2 regions of the Humitalea sp. 24SJ18S-53 genome follow, and region 1 is predicted to be linked to the other one. Evidence: predicted binding sites of a transcription regulator. Region 1 holds the regulator's gene; the other holds the start of a gene.
The links. Region 1 encodes LexA, which represses DNA repair genes until DNA is damaged. Its sites were predicted from a motif close to TGTTCTANNTANGTTC; they were not measured.

Region 1 (8,009 bases):
CGGCCTGGCTGGTGCATGGCCAGGGGCTGGACGAATTGACCATCGCCGGGCCGTCGCAGGTGGTCGCCATCCGCGACGGGCTGCTGCACGAATTCAGCGTCTCGCCGGAGGATGCCGGCCTGCCGCGCGCGCCCGCCAGCACGCTGAAGGGCGGCGACCCGGCGGAGAATGCCGCGGCTCTGCTCGCCCTGTTGGAAGGCGCGCGCACCCCCTATCGTGACTGCGTGGTGCTGAACGCCGCCGCCGCCCTGGTCGTCGCCGGCCGTGCCGCCGACCTGCGGGAGGGGGCGGTGCTGGCGGCGCAGAGCCTGGACAGCGGTGCCGCGATGAACGTGCTCGACCGATTGAAGACCGCCACCGCCCCCCTCACCGCGCCAGCAGGCTGACCATGCCCGACATCTTGACCTACGACCTGCATGCGGACGTCCCGGATGTCCTGAAGCGCATCCTGGCCGACAAGGCGAAGGAGGTGGCGCTGCGTGCCGCCGCCATGCCGCAGTCGGCCGTCGAATCCGCTGCGCGCCACGCGCCGAAGATCCGCGATTTCGTCGGCGCCTTGTGCGAGCGGCTATCGGATGGGCGGATCGGGCTGATCGCCGAGATCAAGAAGGCCTCGCCCTCCGGCGGGCTGATCCGCGACCCGTTCGAGCCCGCGGCGCTGGCAAAAGCCTACCAGGCCGGTGGGGCCGCCTGCCTGTCGGTGCTGACCGACGGCCCCTGGTTCCAAGGCTCGGTCGAGGATCTGGTCGCCGCCCGCGCCGCCTGCACCCTGCCCGTGCTGCGCAAGGACTTCATGATCTCGCCCTGGCAGGTGTTCGAGGCCCGGGCGATGGGGGCCGATTGCGTGCTGCTGATCATGGCGGCGCTGACCGACGAACAGGCGCGCGAGTTGGAAGCCGTCGCCCGCAGCCTGGACATGGCGGTGCTGGCCGAAGTGCATGACGAGCGTGAGCTGGAACGCGCCCTTGGCCTGGAAACCCGGCTGATCGGGGTGAACAACCGCAACCTGCGGACCCTGGTGACCGACCTTGCCACCACCGAGCGCCTGGCCCCGCTGGTGCCGCCCGAACGCCTGCCGGTCGCCGAATCCGGGATGCGCGGCCCGGCCGATGTGCGCCGCATGGCCGATGCCGGCGCCCGCTGCATCCTGGTCGGCGAACATCTGTTGCGCGAGGCCGATGTCGAAGCCGCCGCCCGCGCGATGGTCGAGGCAGCGTGACCCTGACGCATTTCGACGCCGCCGGCCGGGCGGCGATGGTCGATGTGTCGGACAAGCCGCCGACCGCCCGCATCGCCACGGCCCGCGGCCGGGTGGTGATGCTGCCCGCCACCCTGGCGTTGGTCGAGGCTGGGCGCGCCGGCAAGGGCGATGTGCTGGGCGTCGCCCGCCTGGCCGGCATCATGGCCGCCAAGCGCACCGCCGACTTGATCCCGCTGTGCCACCCGCTGGCGCTGTCCAAGGTGACCGTGGACCTGGTGACCGTGGCCCCCGATGCGGTCGAGATCGAGGCGACCGTAAAGACCACCGGCCCGACGGGCGTGGAGATGGAGGCGCTGACCGCCGTCTCCGTCGCCGCGCTGACCGTCTATGACATGCTGAAGGCCGCCGACCGCGCCATGCGGATCGAGGATGTTCGCGTGGTCCACAAGGCAGGCGGGCGGTCCGGCGAATACAATGCCGCCTGAGCCCATGCTGTCGGTCGAGGCAGCGCGGGCGAAAATCCTGGCCGCCCTGTCGCCGCTGCCGGCCGAGGTCGTGGCGCTGCATGAGGCGGCCGGGCGCGTGCTGGCCAGCGCCGTGGTGGCGCGGCTGACCCAGCCGCCGGCGGATGTCTCGGCGATGGACGGGTATGCCCTGCGCGCCGCCGATGCGGTGCCTGGCGCGGCGCTGGCGGTGATCGGCGCGGCCCCGGCCGGGCATCCTTTTGCGGGCACGGTTGGTCCGGGTCAGGCCGTGCGGATTTTTACCGGCGGCTTCATCCCGGCAGGCACCGATGCGCTGCTGTTGCAGGAGGATGCCGAGGAGGCCGATGGCCATGTCATGGCGCGCGAACAGCCCCGCGCCGGGCGTTGGGTGCGGCCCGCGGGGCTGGATTTTTCGGCTGGCGACACCTTGCTGGCCCCGGGCCGGCGGCTGACCGCCCGCGACATCGGTCTGGCGGCCGCGGCCAACCATCCCTGGCTTGCGGTGCGTCGCGCGGCCAGAATCGCGATCCTGGCGACGGGGGATGAGATCGCCCTGCCCGGCGAACCGCTGCCGCCCGGGGGCATCGTGTCGTCCAACGCCCATGCGCTGGCGGCGGTGTGCCGCGCCATGGGGGCGGTGCCGAGCATCCTGCCGATCGCCGCCGACACCGCCGACGCCTTTGCCGGCATGGCCGAGACGGTGCGCGGCCACGACCTGCTGGTGACCACCGGGGGGGCGAGCGTCGGCGCGCATGACCTGGTGCAATCGGCCCTGGCGCCCGAAGGCTTCGAACGCGGTTTCTGGCGCATCGCCATGCGGCCGGGCAAGCCGCTGATCTGGGGGCGCCTGGGGTCCGTGCCGCTGCTGGGGCTGCCGGGCAATCCGGTCTCGGCCCTGGTTTGCGCCGTGCTGTTCCTGATGCCCGCGCTGCGGCGGATGGGTGGTGAGGCCGCGACCGACCCGGTGTTCCAGCCCGCCATCGCCGGGGTCGACCTGGCCGAGAATGACGGGCGGGAAGACTACCTGCGCTGCGCCCTGGCGCGCGACGACGCGGGCCGCCTGGTCGCGACGCCGGCGGCCAAGCAGGACAGTTCGATGCTGCGCACCCTGGCCGGTGCCGATGGGCTGCTGCGCCGCGCGGTGCGGGCGCCGGCGCTGGCGGCGGGGGCCGCGGTCGAGGTGATCGACCTGGGCGCCCTTGGCGTTTGATTCACTGTTGCGAATCAAGCCCCTGGCCTGTGGAAAACGGTTGACGGGCGATTTGGAACCTTCCTAGAACATCGGCACAGGTTGCCGCTTTGTTCGCGGCGATTCGCCTTTCGGGAGATGTCCGCGCCTATGCTGACCCGCAAGCAGCACGAATTGCTGATCTTCATCGACCGCCACCTGGCCATGACCGGCTATTCGCCGTCGTTCGAGGAGATGAAGGCGGCACTGTCGCTGAAATCCAAGTCCGGCATCCATCGCCTGATCACGGCGCTGGAGGAACGTGGCTTCCTGCGCCGCCGCGCCCATCGCGCCCGGGCGCTGGAGGTCATCCGCGTGCCGGAAAGCCGGACGCAGAGCGGCACGCCCGACCTGACGGTTGTGCCGCCCGATGGCGTGGGCTTCACCCCCAATGTCATCCGCGGCAATTTTGCCCCCAACCTGCCGGGGGCGGCGCGCGCGGCGAATGACGCGGCGGCGGTGTCGTTGCCGCTCTATGGCCGCATCGCCGCGGGCCAGCCGATCGAGGCGCTGCGCGACAGCGGCAGCACGATCGAGGTGCCGAGCGCGATGCTCTCGGGCGGCGAACACTATGCGCTGGAAGTCTCCGGCGATTCGATGATCGACGTCGGCATCCTGGATGGCGACAAGGTGATCATCCGCCGCGGCGATACGGCAGAGAACGGCGCCATCGTGGTGGCGCTGGTGGATGAGAACGAGGTGACCCTGAAGCGCCTGCGCCGGCGCGGCAATTCGATCGCGCTGGAAGCGGCGAACCCGCGGTATGAGACGCGGATTTTTGGGCCGGATCGGGTGCGGGTGCAGGGGCGGCTGGTGGGGTTGGTCAGGACGTACTGACCGCTACCCTTCCTCGGCCATCGGCAGCAGGGACGGTCGCGGCAGCGGCCGCCCCGGCACCCAGGGGCGGTCGCCGCGATAATCGCGGTCGCTGACCACCCGCGCGCCATCCGGCGCCAGCCACACGGCATGGGCGCCGTCGCGCCAGACGGAAAACCGGTCCACCACCTGGCTGCCGTCGCAGCGTCCGCGCATCGGTTCGGGCGCGATGACCACCGCCGCGATGCCGCAGACGCCGGGGGGTGGTGGTAGCCGGTCGGGATAGACCCCGGCGCGGGCCGCGCCACGGACGGGGGGGGCCGGGCGGACCAACACCGCCTCGGCCCCGCCCGGCGTCGCGCGCAACCGGCACAGATCGGTGGTGCAGGCCAATAACCCGCCAGCGGCGTCGCTGGCGGGCAGTTCGGCGGCGGTGTCCTCGCCAAAGCCGCGCAGCCAGATGTCGCGCACCATCCGGCTGGCGCCGGCGGCGCGCCAGACAAAGACCTCTCCATCGGCGCGCAGGGCCACTTGGCGGGCATCGGCCGCGACCAGCACATCGGGCGGCCGCACGACATAGGCGGACAGCAGCCCGGCCAGGATGAAGGGCACGCCCCAAAGCCGCGCCGGCCGCTTCCACAGGCACAGCCAACAGAACCCGGCCGACAGCACCGCCAGCCCAGCCACCGGCGGCGGCTGGGCGACCAGCGCGGCCCCCGGCCAGGCGGCGACGCCATGGGCGACCCAGAGGATCGCCTCCACCCCCCAGCCCATCGGGACCAGGGCGATGCCTTCCAATCCGAAGGGCATCAACAGCAGCGCCAGCATCCCCGCCGGCATCACCAATACCGAGGTGATCGGCACCGCCAGCGCATTCGCCGCGACGCCAAACACCTGCAGCCGGCCAAAGTGATACAGGCCGAAGGGGGTGGTCGCGGCGCCGGCCAGCACCGAGGTCAGCATCAACCCTGCCACCACCAGCAGCCCCCGCCGCCACCAGGCGCCATCGCCGCGCCACAGCGCGATCCGCCCGCGCAGGGCCTCATACCCCGCGATCAGGGCGAGCACGGCGGCGAAACTCATCTGGAAGGACGGGCCCAGCACCGCCGCCGGATTGACCAGCATCACCGCCACCGCCGCCACGGCCAGGACCCGCAGCGAGATCGCCCGGCGCCCCAGCATGACCCCCAATGTCACCAGCGCCGCCATGGCGAAGGAGCGCAGCATCGGCACCTGGAACCCAGTCAGGACCAGGTAGCCAGCCCCCGCCGCCAGCGCCACGACGGAGGCCACCGGCTTGCCCGGCACCCGCAGCGCCAGCCAGGGCACCGAGGCGATGCCGAAGCGCGCGAGCCAGAAGGACAGGCCCATCACGATGCCGATATGCAGGCCGGAGACGGACAGCAGATGGGCCAGCCCGGAATCCCGCATGGCGGTCAGGTCGGCGGCCGGGATGGCGCTCTGCCCGCCCGTCAGCAGGGCGCCGGCGATCGCGCCGGTGGCGCCGGGCAAGGCGGCGGTGACGCGCGCCTCGATGCTGGCGCGCAGCCCGGCGAGAGGTGGGGCGGCGCCATCGCCGGGGGTGACCTCGGCCGGGCCGATGCCGAAGCCCGACCCCGCCTGCCCGGCGAAGAAGGCGGCGCGCTGGAAATCCCAGGCCCCCGGAAAGGCCGGCGGCGCGGGCGGGCGGACCAGGGCGCGCAGGGTGATCGTGTCCCCCGGCGCCGGACGGGCGGCGTCGCCGGCGCGCAGGCGGATGCGCAAGGAGCGCGGGATGGGATGGCCGCCATCGAGGCGGGCCTCGGCCAGGGTGACGCGACGCCCCTCGGGCAGCAGATCGACCGCCTGCACGATACCGGTGACGAGGGTGGCCCGCGTCGGCAGCGACACGACCGGCGCGGCCCGGCCCGCGTGCCACAGCGCCACGGCGAAGCCCAAGGTCCCGGCAGCGAGCAGCCCGATGCCCAGGGCCGCCAGCGGCGCGCGGCGCAGCAGCAGGACGGCCGCGGCCAGGAACGGCACCGGCAGCCAGACCCAGCGCGGATCGGGTTCGCTGGCCGCGGCGAAGTAGGCCAGCACCCCCGCCCCCATCGCGACCGCGAGGAATGGCGGCAGGTCGCGCCAGGATTCAGCCAGCGCCAACCGCACCGCTTCCGGCCAGCGCGCGGCCGGGCCGGCCAAAACCTGGCTCAGGCGCGCGCCCCGCTAGGCCACGCGGCATCGCGCGTGCTACGGCCGCGCGACAATGCCTGGACTTTCGTGACACACGCCATGACCATCCGCACCCGCTTTGCCCCCTCGCCCACCGGCTACCTGCACATCGGCGGCGCCCGCACCGCCTTGTTCAACTACCTGTTTTCCCGCCACCACGGTGGGCAATTCCTGCTGCGGATCGAGGATACAGACAAGGCGCGCAGCACCGATGCCGCCGTCAAGCAGATCCTGGAAAGCCTGGACTGGCTGGGGCTGAACCCCGACGAACCGCCGGTGCTGCAATCGAGCCGCGAAGCCCGCCATGCGGAGGTCGCCCGCGAATTGCTGGCCAGCGGCCACGCCTACGAAGCCTATGACACGGCCGAGGAACTGGCCGCGATGCGCGCCGCCGCCGAGGCGGAAAAACGCTCCTTCCGCTACGACGGCCGCCGCTGGCGCGATGGCACCGCGACGCCGCCCCTCGGCATCGCCCCGGTCATCCGCATCAAGGCGCCGCTGACCGGCGAGATGCATGTGCCCGACCTGGTCCAGGGCGATGTCCGCGTCGGCTACACCGAATTGGACGACCTGATCATCCTGCGGTCCGACGGGTCGCCGACCTATCTGCATGCGGTCGTGGTGGACGACCACGACATGGGGATCACCCATGTCATCCGCGGCGACGACCACCTGACCAATACCTTCCGTCAATGCCTGATCTATGACGCGATGGGCTGGAAGCGGCCGGAGTTCGCGCATATCCCGCTGATCCATGGGGCCGATGGGGCGAAGCTGTCCAAGCGGCACGGCGCGGTGTCTGTGCTGGATTTCCGCACCCAGGGGCTGCTGCCGGAGGCGGTGTGCAACTACCTGCTGCGCCTCGGCTGGGGTCATGGGGATGAGGAGTTCCTGACCCGCGAGCGGGCGATCGACCTGTTCGACCTGCCGGGTGTCGGGCGGGCGGCGTCGCGGATGGATTATGCCAAGCTCAGCCACCTGAACGGGCTGTGGATGCGGCAGACCGCGCCGGAACGCTTGACCGCAGAGGTGGTCGGCAGGCTGGGGCTGGGCACCGCATCGCCCGCCGCGGCCCGGGTCGCGGCCTTGGTGCCGGACCTCGCACCACGCGCCAGGAACCTCGTGGAACTTGCTGAACAGGCACGTTTTGTGGTCGACATGCCCGCGATGGATGCCAAGGCCGCCGCAGCCCTGGATGCGACCGCCCGCACCCGTCTGCCGGCCTTGGCCGAGGCCCTGGCCGCGACCGACTGGAGCCGCGAGGCGCTGGAAACCACGCTGCGGGCACAGGCCGACATCCTCGGGATCAAGCTGAAGGATCTGGCGCAACCCCTTCGCGCTGCTTTGACCGGCAGCCTGCAAAGCCCGCCCCTGGATGCGACCCTGGTCGCGCTGGGGCGGGAGGAAAGCCTGGCCCGCATCGAAGCGGCGCTGGCCGCATGACCCTCGTCGGCGCGGCGCTGGAGAGCATCCTCTGGAGCCTGGTCGCGCCGGCGATCTTCATCCCCGCCATCGTGCTTGGCTGGTTGGCACGCGGCTTCTGGGTCGTCATTTTCGGCGCGGTGGTCATCGCGGGGGCGAATATCGTCATGTCGCTGGCGGAGACCCTGCCCCGGGGCGCCGAAAGGGTCTTCTGGCTGGCGCCCCTTGGCGTCGTGGCCCCGCTGGTCATCGGCAGCGCCGTGTTCCTGCTGCGCCGCTGGCTGACATCCCGCGACCAGGCCGCCCCCGGCAGCATCGGGCCGCGCCTGGTGCGCTGCCTGATCGGGCTGGTGCTGGGCGGGGTGATCGGCTTCGGCATCGGGCTGGGGGTGGGCCTCGCCGTGATCGTGATCGGCGGGGTCGCCAACCAGGCGGGCGGCGCAAGCGCCCTGGTGGTCTTCGTCTTTGTGTTTCCGGGCATCCTGATCGGGATGATCGTCGGGGCCATCATCGGCTGGGTCCGGTCCCGCCGCGTGTGAGCGGCCGGTTAGGAAAGTTCTGAAGTATTGGGAAGTTGTGCCGTGGAGAGGGCTTCGCCCCCTCCATACCTCCCCCACCAAGGGGCCGTGGCCCCTTGGAACCCACG
Region 2 (8,009 bases), 2.6 Mb from region 1:
GGCGGCGATGTCGATCTTCTCGCTCGCGGCACGGAACGAGCCATGCTGCGCGACCTCGTAGAAATAGCGCAACGCGGCCGTGTTGCTGATCTGCGGAATCAGACCAAGGCTCATGCTTTCTCCACCCTGGCAGACAGGAACGCCGGGCAGCATGCCCGCGGCACCTTCACCGCGCCAGGATCTACGACCCACATGATAAGGAGGGCTGCGTGGCCCCGACCCGTTCCGATCAAACCCTGATCGTCGGCGGAGGCCCGGTCGGCATGACCGCGGCTCTCTCGCTTGCCCGCCGTGGCATCCCCGTGCGCGTGCTTGAGGCTGGGCCCGACTTCGCCGCCGATCCGCGCGCCTCCTCCACCCATCCCTCGACGCTCGACATGCTGGAGGAGCTGGGGCTTGAGGTGCCGATGATGGCGCAGGGGTATCGGGTCGATTGCTGGCAGTTCTGGGACCGGATGGATGGGCCGATCATCAAGCTGGAACTCGGCGAACTCGCCGGGCTCACGCGGCATCCGTTCCGGCTGCAACTGGAGCAGCACCGCCTCTGCGGCATCATCCAGCAGGCGCTGAAGACGCATGGGGTCGAGGTAGCCTTCAACAGCCGCGTCACCGCGCTGCGGCAGGACGAGGACGGCGTCGTTGCCACCGTCGATGGGCCCGGCGGCACGCGCGAGGAAACGGGCCGCTTCCTGATCGGCGCCGATGGCGGCCGCAGCACGATCCGCAAGTCGCTCGGCATCTCGTTCGAGGGCTACAGCCTGTCCGAACTTTTTGTCGTGGTGACCACCGAATATCCGTTTGGTCAGCACGGCTATGCTGACGCCTGCCATTTCGCCGACCCCGACCAATGGGCGACGCTGTTCCGCACGCCGAACGGGGGGGCGGAACCATTCTGGCGGATCTCCATGCCCGCCATGTCCAACCTATCCGAGGATGAGGCGCGGAACTTCGACCGTTGCAGCGAAAGGCTCGCCATCCTGCTGCCTGAGGGCGCCCGGGCGACGGTGTTCCACGCGAACCTGTATGGCGTGCATCAGCGCGTCGCCGGGACTTTCCGGCTCGGACGCGTGTTGTTGGCTGGCGACGCTGCGCATGTGAACGGGCCGACCGGCGCGCTGGGGATGAATTTCGGCATCCAGGATGCTGTTTTTCTCGCCGAGCAACTCGCTCGGGTCTATGCCGAGCCGGCCGATACGACCCCGCTCGACCGCTACGACCGGCAGCGCCGCGTGCTGGCCGAGGCGATCCTCCAGAAGCAGCCGCAGCTTATCAAGGCCAGGCTGGAACTGCGCGATGCGGAGGCGCGGAAAGCCCGCAACGCCGCGCTACGTGCGATGGGGACCGATACGGCGCGCAGGATGGCTTTCCTGAAGGAGAGCACGATGCTCGACAGCGTGGCGCAGTCGGCGGCCCTCGGCGCGGGGTGACGCCGGCGACCGACCGCCCACAACCCTCATGGAATTGTCACCCCGGTCGGACCGCCATTGGCCGGCGCGCCACCTCCTCGACCGCGACCTGCCGCAGCACGGCAACGAAATCCTGCGCCAGCCGTGACATCGGCCGCAGCCGGGCGCGCAGCAGTCGCGCGGTGCTTTGGATGGCCGGCCGAAAAGGTCGCACCGGCAGGTCGTGCAGTTGCGCGCCCATCAGCCCGAAGCCATCTATCAGCGCCACCCCGGCACCGGCCCGCAACAATGCACCAGCCGAGCTTTGCTGCGACACTTCGACCGCGGGGCGGAACGGCACATTCGCCTCGGCGAAGGCCCGCTTGATCGCCTCGCCCAGGACCAGGTGACGGCTGGGGCAGATCAGCGGCAGGTCCTCAAGATCTTTTGGGCCGATTTCCGCCAATGCCGTCAGCGGGTGGCCATGCGGCATCACGCAGGCGACTTCCGTGGCGCAGAGGTCGCCAACCAGCAGCCCGGCATGACCGACGGGGCCGATGACCACGCCGAGGTCGGCGCGGTGCCCCGCCACCAATTCGATCACCTCATGCGCGCTGTAGGTGTCCAGCGCGACGGACGCGTCCGGCCGCTGCTGGCGGAAGCGGTGGATCGCCTCCGGCAGCAGCACATTGGCCAGGGACGACAGCGTGGCGATGGCCAGGATGCCCGCGCGCCCGGCGCGTAGGTCGCCGGCCAGGCGCTGCACCAGTTCGATCGCGGAAAAGGCGCCCAGAAGTTCGGGGAACATGGCCTGGGCCTCGGCCGTCGGCAGCAGGCGCTTCTTCTGCCGAACGAAGAGCGGGAAGCCCAGGCGGCGCTCGGCCTGTTGCAAGGTCCGGCTGACCGCGGGTTGCGAGATGTTCAGCGCGGCGGCGGCGGCCGTGACGCTGCCGAGTTCCATGACGTGCCGGAAGACCGCCATCTCACGCAGGTCGAAGATCATAACCAGGCAACATGAACTCTGATCATATCGGCATTTGCACACATTGATGCGGTCGCGGCAAATTGCCGGGACGGGCCGAACGAGCCCGATGGGTGAGGAAACTGCGATGCGACTGACACGACGCCATGCGCTCGGCGCGCTGGCCATGGCGGCTGCCGGCCGGCCCTTCGCGGCCGCCGCTGCCTGGCCGGACCGCCCCGTGACGATCGTCGTGCCCTTCCCGCCGGGCGGCAGCAACGACGTCATCACCCGGCTTGTCGCGCAGCAGTTGAGCCGCAGCCTGGGCCAGCCTTTTGTTGTGGAAAACCGGCCCGGCGCGAATGGCAACATCGGTGCGGCGGCGGTCGCCCGGGCGGCGCCGGATGGCTATACCTTGCTGGCGTCCGGCAACGGCCAGAACGCGATGAACCACGGCCTCTACGCGCGGATGCCGTATGACTCGCGCAGCAGCTTCGTCCATGTCGCGCAGCTTGCCTCGATGCCGAACGCGCTGGTGGTCACCGCCAACTTCCCGGCCCGCAGCTTTGCCGATCTGGTGAACATGGCGCGGGAACGCCCCAACCAGATCGGCTATGCCAGTCCCGGCAGCGGTTCGTCGGGCCATCTCGCCATGGCCATGCTGCAACGCGCGGCGGGGATCGAATTGCTGCACGTGCCCTATCGCGGCGCGGCGCCCGCGATCACCGATGTGCTGGCGGGGCAGGTGCCCGTGCTGATCATCAATGTGGACATCCCGCTGCCACATGTCCGCGCCGGCACGCTGCGCGTCCTTGCGGTGACCAGCAGCGAACGCAGCAGCCTCTACCCCGACGCACCGACGCTGGCCGAGGCCGGTGTCCCCGGCTTCGCCGCCGTGGGCTGGGTCGGCATTTCCGCCCCCGCCGGCACGCCGCCGGATGTCGTGGCCCGGCTGCATGCCGCGATCACCGAGGCCCTGCGCGAGCCGCAATTGCGCGAGCGTTTCGCCGGCAGCGGCTACGTCGCCGCCAACGGCAGCCCGGACGACTACGCCGCCTTCATCGGCGCCGAGATCGACAAATGGGGAAGCGTCACCCGCGACCTCGGCATCACCCTCGAATAGGCACCGACATGGAATTTCTCGACAGTCGCCCCCGGCGCGACGTGACCCCGGAAATGCGTGCCTCCGTGCTGGAGGACCTGCCGGAACTGGCAGACATCCAGCACGAGGAACTGCGGCGCAAATGCATCGACGCCTGGTGCCTGGCGCTGTCGGAGACGAGCTTTGGCCGCATCACCGACCTGCCGGGCGAAGCCAATCCGGGCATGTTCACCCTGAAGCGCGGCAACCAGGCGGCGCATCTGCGTGGCGTGACGCGAATCGCGCTCGCCATCGCCGACGACTTCATCACCAGCTACCCGGAAGTGCGGATCGACCGCGACATCGTGCTGGCCGGCGGCCTGCTGCACGACGTCGGCAAGGCTTGGGAGTTCGAGCCGGCGAACCGCGCGCGCTGGACCACCGACCCTTCGGCGAATGGTTCGCCGTCGCTGCGGCATCCCGTCTATGGCGCGCATATCTGCATCGCCGTGGGGCTGCCGGAATCGATCGCGCATATCGCCCTGGCCCATTCCATGGAGGGCGAGCACCTGATCCGCGGCCTGGAATGCCTGATCGTGCAGCGGGCGGATCACCTCTGGTGGTCGATCGCCGGCGGCTGCGGGCTGTTGGATCCGAGCAGCGATCCCATCCTGGCCGCGCGCAAGATCGTGCCACGCGCGCTGCGCGACTGACGCGCCAAAACCAACGGGGAGGAACGACAACAATGACAAAGCAACTCGGTCGCCGGGCCGCGCTGGCCGGCCTGGCGCTGCCGGCCCTGGTCCGCCCCGTGTCGGCGCAGCCCGCCTGGCCGTCGCGCCCGGTGCGCGTGGTGGTCTGCTGGTCGCCGGGCGGCGGCGTGGATGTCGTTGCACGCCGGATGTGCGCGAAACTGTCGGAACAACTCGGCCAGCCTTTCGTGGTCGAGAACCGGCCGGGCGCCACCGGCTCCATCGGCGCGGCCGAGGTCGCGCGCGCGGCGCCCGACGGGCACACGCTGCTGGCGATCGACAATTCCTTCTCGACCCTGCCCTACCTGTTCAGCCGGCTGCCCTTCGACCAGGCGACGGCCTTCCGGCCGATCTCGCTTTCGGCGATCTCGCCGCTGTTCCTCGGCGTTTCCGCCAATGCGCCGCACCGCGACCTTGCCGCCTTCATCGCCGCGGCGAAGGCGACGCCGGAGAAGATCAGCTACGGCACCGGCGGCAACGGCAGCGCGCCGCATTTCGCCACGCTGGCCTTCGAGCAGGCCGCCGGCGTCAAGCTGTTCCACGTGCCCTTCCGCGGCGCCAACGAGGCCGTGACGGCGGTGTTGTCCGGCACGGTGGATGCGGTGATCGTCTCCATCGGATCGGCTTTGGGCAGCCTGCAGGGCGGGCAGATCCGCCCCCTCGCGATCAGCGGCGGCGGCCGCGTCGCGGCGCTGCCAGGGACGCCGACCTTCGCCGAGGCCGGGCTTCCTGGCTTTGGCGTGGTCAGTTGGTACGGCCTGGCGGCGCCGCGCGGCACGCCGGATGCGATCATCACGCGGCTGCATGCGGAGATGCGCAAGGCGCTGGCGACGGAGGACATGAAGGCCTTCCTCACCTCCATCGGCTCGGAGCCCGGCGGCCTCGATCCCGCCGCCTTCCAAAGCCTGATCACGGAGGAGACGGAACGCTGGCGTAGCGTGGCCCTGGCTGGCGGGATCGAGCGGCAATAAGTGCCTGGCGGATCCCGGGGGCGTGGGCTGATGGGCAGCCCGAAGGCGTCACGCACCCTCACCCCATGACGCCTTTTCCGAGGATTTGAAGCTTTCCAGAGGCACCACGAGGCCTGGGCGGAGATCGGTTGAGTTCTTGATTTGTTCCCATCTTTGGGCCAGTCTCCGCCCATGTCCGAACCCGATCCCTTTGCGCCCCGGGTCTTCTCGTCGAGGCGGTTCCGCCTGCAACAGGCACGGTAGCCAAAGGCCTTGCCCAAAACCCAGCCCGTCCCGGATCGGCCTTCCATCGACCAGCCTGCCCTGCTTGCCGCCCTGCGCGCGCGGGTCATCCGGCTGGAGGGCGCCGGGCGTGCCGCCCATGACACCGCCGCCATTCCCGTCTGCGACGGCCTCGGGCTGCCGGGCGGCGGTCTCGCCCGCGCGACCTTGCACGAGATCCTGGCCGCCGAACCCGGCTGTGGCGCCGCTTTCGCGGCCGTCCTGCTGGCCCGCAGCGGGGGCACCGTCCTCTGGATCGGGGCCGGCACGGATGCGCTGACCGCCTGGCCTCCGGGCCTCGCCCGTTTCGGCCTGCTGCCCGCCAAGCTGATTCTGCTGCGTGCCGAACGCTGGTCCGACGCACTCTGGGCGATGGAGGAGGCGCTGGGCTGCCCCGCCGTCGCCGGCGCCCTGCTGGCACCGGACTGGCACGCCGATCCGGCCGCGGCCGCACTCGACCTGACCGCCAGCCGCCGGCTGCAACTCGCGGCGGAGGCGGGCGGCGGCATCGGGCTGCTGCTGCGGCCTGACATGGCCAACCCGCCGCCCAGCGCCGCGGCCAGCCGGTGGCGCATTTCCGCGCTGAATGCCGCCGGGGCCGGGCACGGGATGGGTGACCCGTGCTGGCAGTTGGAGCTGCTGCGCCTGCGCGGCGGCAGGCCCGGTGGTCCCTGGGCGGTGACCTGGCGTGCCGCGGCCGGGCGGATGGAGCGGGATGCAGCGGCATGATCCCCGACGCCCGCCGCTTCCTGGCCCTGCACTTGCCAGACCTCGCCACGGACCGCCTCCGGCGTGCGGAGCCTGATCTGCCGCCTGGCCTGCCTCTCGCCACCTGGGCCAGCGAGGGACCGCGGCGGGCGCTGGCGGCGGTGGACCATGCCGCGGCGGGTCTCGGCCTGCGGGCTGGCCAGGCGCTGGCCGATGCTCAGGCCATCGTGCCGGCACTCATTCTCCGTCCCGCCGATCCGGCCGGCGATGCGCGCATGCTGGAAAGCCTGGCGCTATGGGCGCGGCGCTACACCCCGCTCGCCGCGGCCGACCAGCCGGATGGGTTGCTGCTCGACATGACCGGCTGCGCCCATCTGCTGGGTGGCGAGGCGCCCCTGCTGCACGACGCGCTGGCACGGCTGCGGCGCGCGGGGTTCGCCGTGCGTGGCGCGGTGGCCGGCGCCGCGGCCACCGCCGGCGCCCTGGCCCGGGGCACATGCGACGGCCCGATCGTGGCAAGCGGGGCCGAGGCGTCGCGGGTCGGGCCGCTGCCGCTCGGCCTCGCGCTGCGGCTGGAACCGGGCTTGCTGCTGCGGCTTATGCGTTTCGGCCTGCGCAGCGTCGGGGATCTGCTGGCATTGCCACGCGCGCCCCTTGCACGGCGCTTCGGGGCCGATCTGCTGCACCGGCTCGACGCCGTCACGGGGCAGCGGCGCGAGGCCATCCGCCCTGTCCAGGCACCGCCCGGCCTCGTCGTGGCGCGGGATTTCGTGGAGCCGATCGTCACCCGCCCCGGCATCGACGCGGTGCTCGACCGGCTGCTGGAAGCCTTGTGCATCAAGCTGCGCGAAGCAGGGCGCGGGGCGCGGCAGGTGGTGCTGCTGGCCTGGCGGGTGGATGGCATGGTGCAGGAACTGGCGATCGGCACCGGCCAGCCGACGCGCGCGCCGGCGCATCTGCGCCACCTGTTCCGCGATCGGCTGGAGCGGCTGGAACCCGGCCTTGGCTTCGAACGCATGGCGCTGGAGGCCCGCGCCACCGATCCCATGGCGACCGGCCTGCAGGCCGCGCTCGCCATCGGCGGCCGGCGCGATGACGGCGCGGCGCAGGTCCTGGCACAGTTGCTCGACCGGCTGCGCCAGCGCGTGCGGGTGCAGCGCGTGGCCCCCCTGGCCAGCCATTGGCCGGAGCATATGGTCGCCCCGCTGGACCCGCATGATGCCATGCCCGCCATGCCCGCGGGCTGGGCCGCTTCGGCCGCGCCGGTGCTGCTGCTGCGCCGGCCGCAGCCTATCGAGGTTGTGGCGCCCTTGCCGGATGGCCCGCCCGCGCTGCTGCGCTGGCGCGGCACCGCGCAGCGCGTGCTGCGCGCCGAGGGGCCGCGGCGGCTGGAACCCGCGTGGTGGCGTGGCCCCAGGCTGCCGCCGTCCCGCGACTATCACCAGGTGGAACTGGCCTCCGGCGCCCGGCTATGGGTCTATCGCGCCGGGTCGCCCGGGGCGGCCTGCTGGCTGTTGCACGGGCATCTGCCGTGACCGGCTATGCGGAGTTGGCGGCACGCTCGAACTTCTCCTTCCTCGATGGCGCCTCGCACCCGCATGAACTGGTGGAAACGGCGCGGGCGCTGGGCCTGGCCGGGATCGGGATCTGCGATACCAATTCCCTGGCGGGCGTGGTGCGCGGCCATGTCGCGGCGCAACAGGCGGGGCTGCCGTTCCGGGTCGGTTGCCGGCTGGTGCTGGACGATGGCAGCGCCTGGCTGGCCTGGCCCACCGACCGCGCCAACTATGGACGACTGACCGCGCTGCTGTCGCAGGCCCGGATGGCGGCGCCGAAGGGCGAATGCCGGATCGGCCGGGCGGCGATGCACGCCGCCGCCACCGGCTGGGT

Region 2: the regulator LexA is predicted to act here: its motif matches at 5,282-5,297, upstream of ACQW02_RS24245 (ImuA family protein).

The regions. Positions count from the first base shown of each region.
Region 1 is NZ_CP192599.1:1,736,157-1,744,165, reverse strand. Features, by position in the region: gene trpD (anthranilate phosphoribosyltransferase) at 1-386, shown strand, start outside; gene trpC (indole-3-glycerol phosphate synthase TrpC) at 389-1,219, shown strand; gene moaC (cyclic pyranopterin monophosphate synthase MoaC) at 1,255-1,686, shown strand; gene ACQW02_RS08440 (molybdopterin molybdotransferase MoeA) at 1,691-2,896, shown strand; gene lexA (transcriptional repressor LexA) at 3,026-3,751, shown strand; gene ACQW02_RS08430 (ComEC/Rec2 family competence protein) at 3,755-5,911, opposite strand; gene gltX (glutamate--tRNA ligase) at 6,002-7,384, shown strand; gene ACQW02_RS08420 (hypothetical protein) at 7,381-7,902, shown strand.
Region 2 is NZ_CP192599.1:5,041,320-5,049,328, forward strand. Features, by position in the region: gene ACQW02_RS24215 (LysR family transcriptional regulator) at 1-114, opposite strand, end outside; gene ACQW02_RS24220 (FAD-dependent oxidoreductase) at 210-1,427, shown strand; gene ACQW02_RS24225 (LysR family transcriptional regulator) at 1,465-2,388, opposite strand; gene ACQW02_RS24230 (Bug family tripartite tricarboxylate transporter substrate binding protein) at 2,495-3,469, shown strand; gene ACQW02_RS24235 (HD domain-containing protein) at 3,478-4,140, shown strand; gene ACQW02_RS24240 (Bug family tripartite tricarboxylate transporter substrate binding protein) at 4,173-5,150, shown strand; gene ACQW02_RS24245 (ImuA family protein) at 5,403-6,140, shown strand; gene ACQW02_RS24250 (DUF6504 family protein) at 6,137-7,654, shown strand; gene ACQW02_RS24255 (error-prone DNA polymerase) at 7,651-8,009, shown strand, end outside.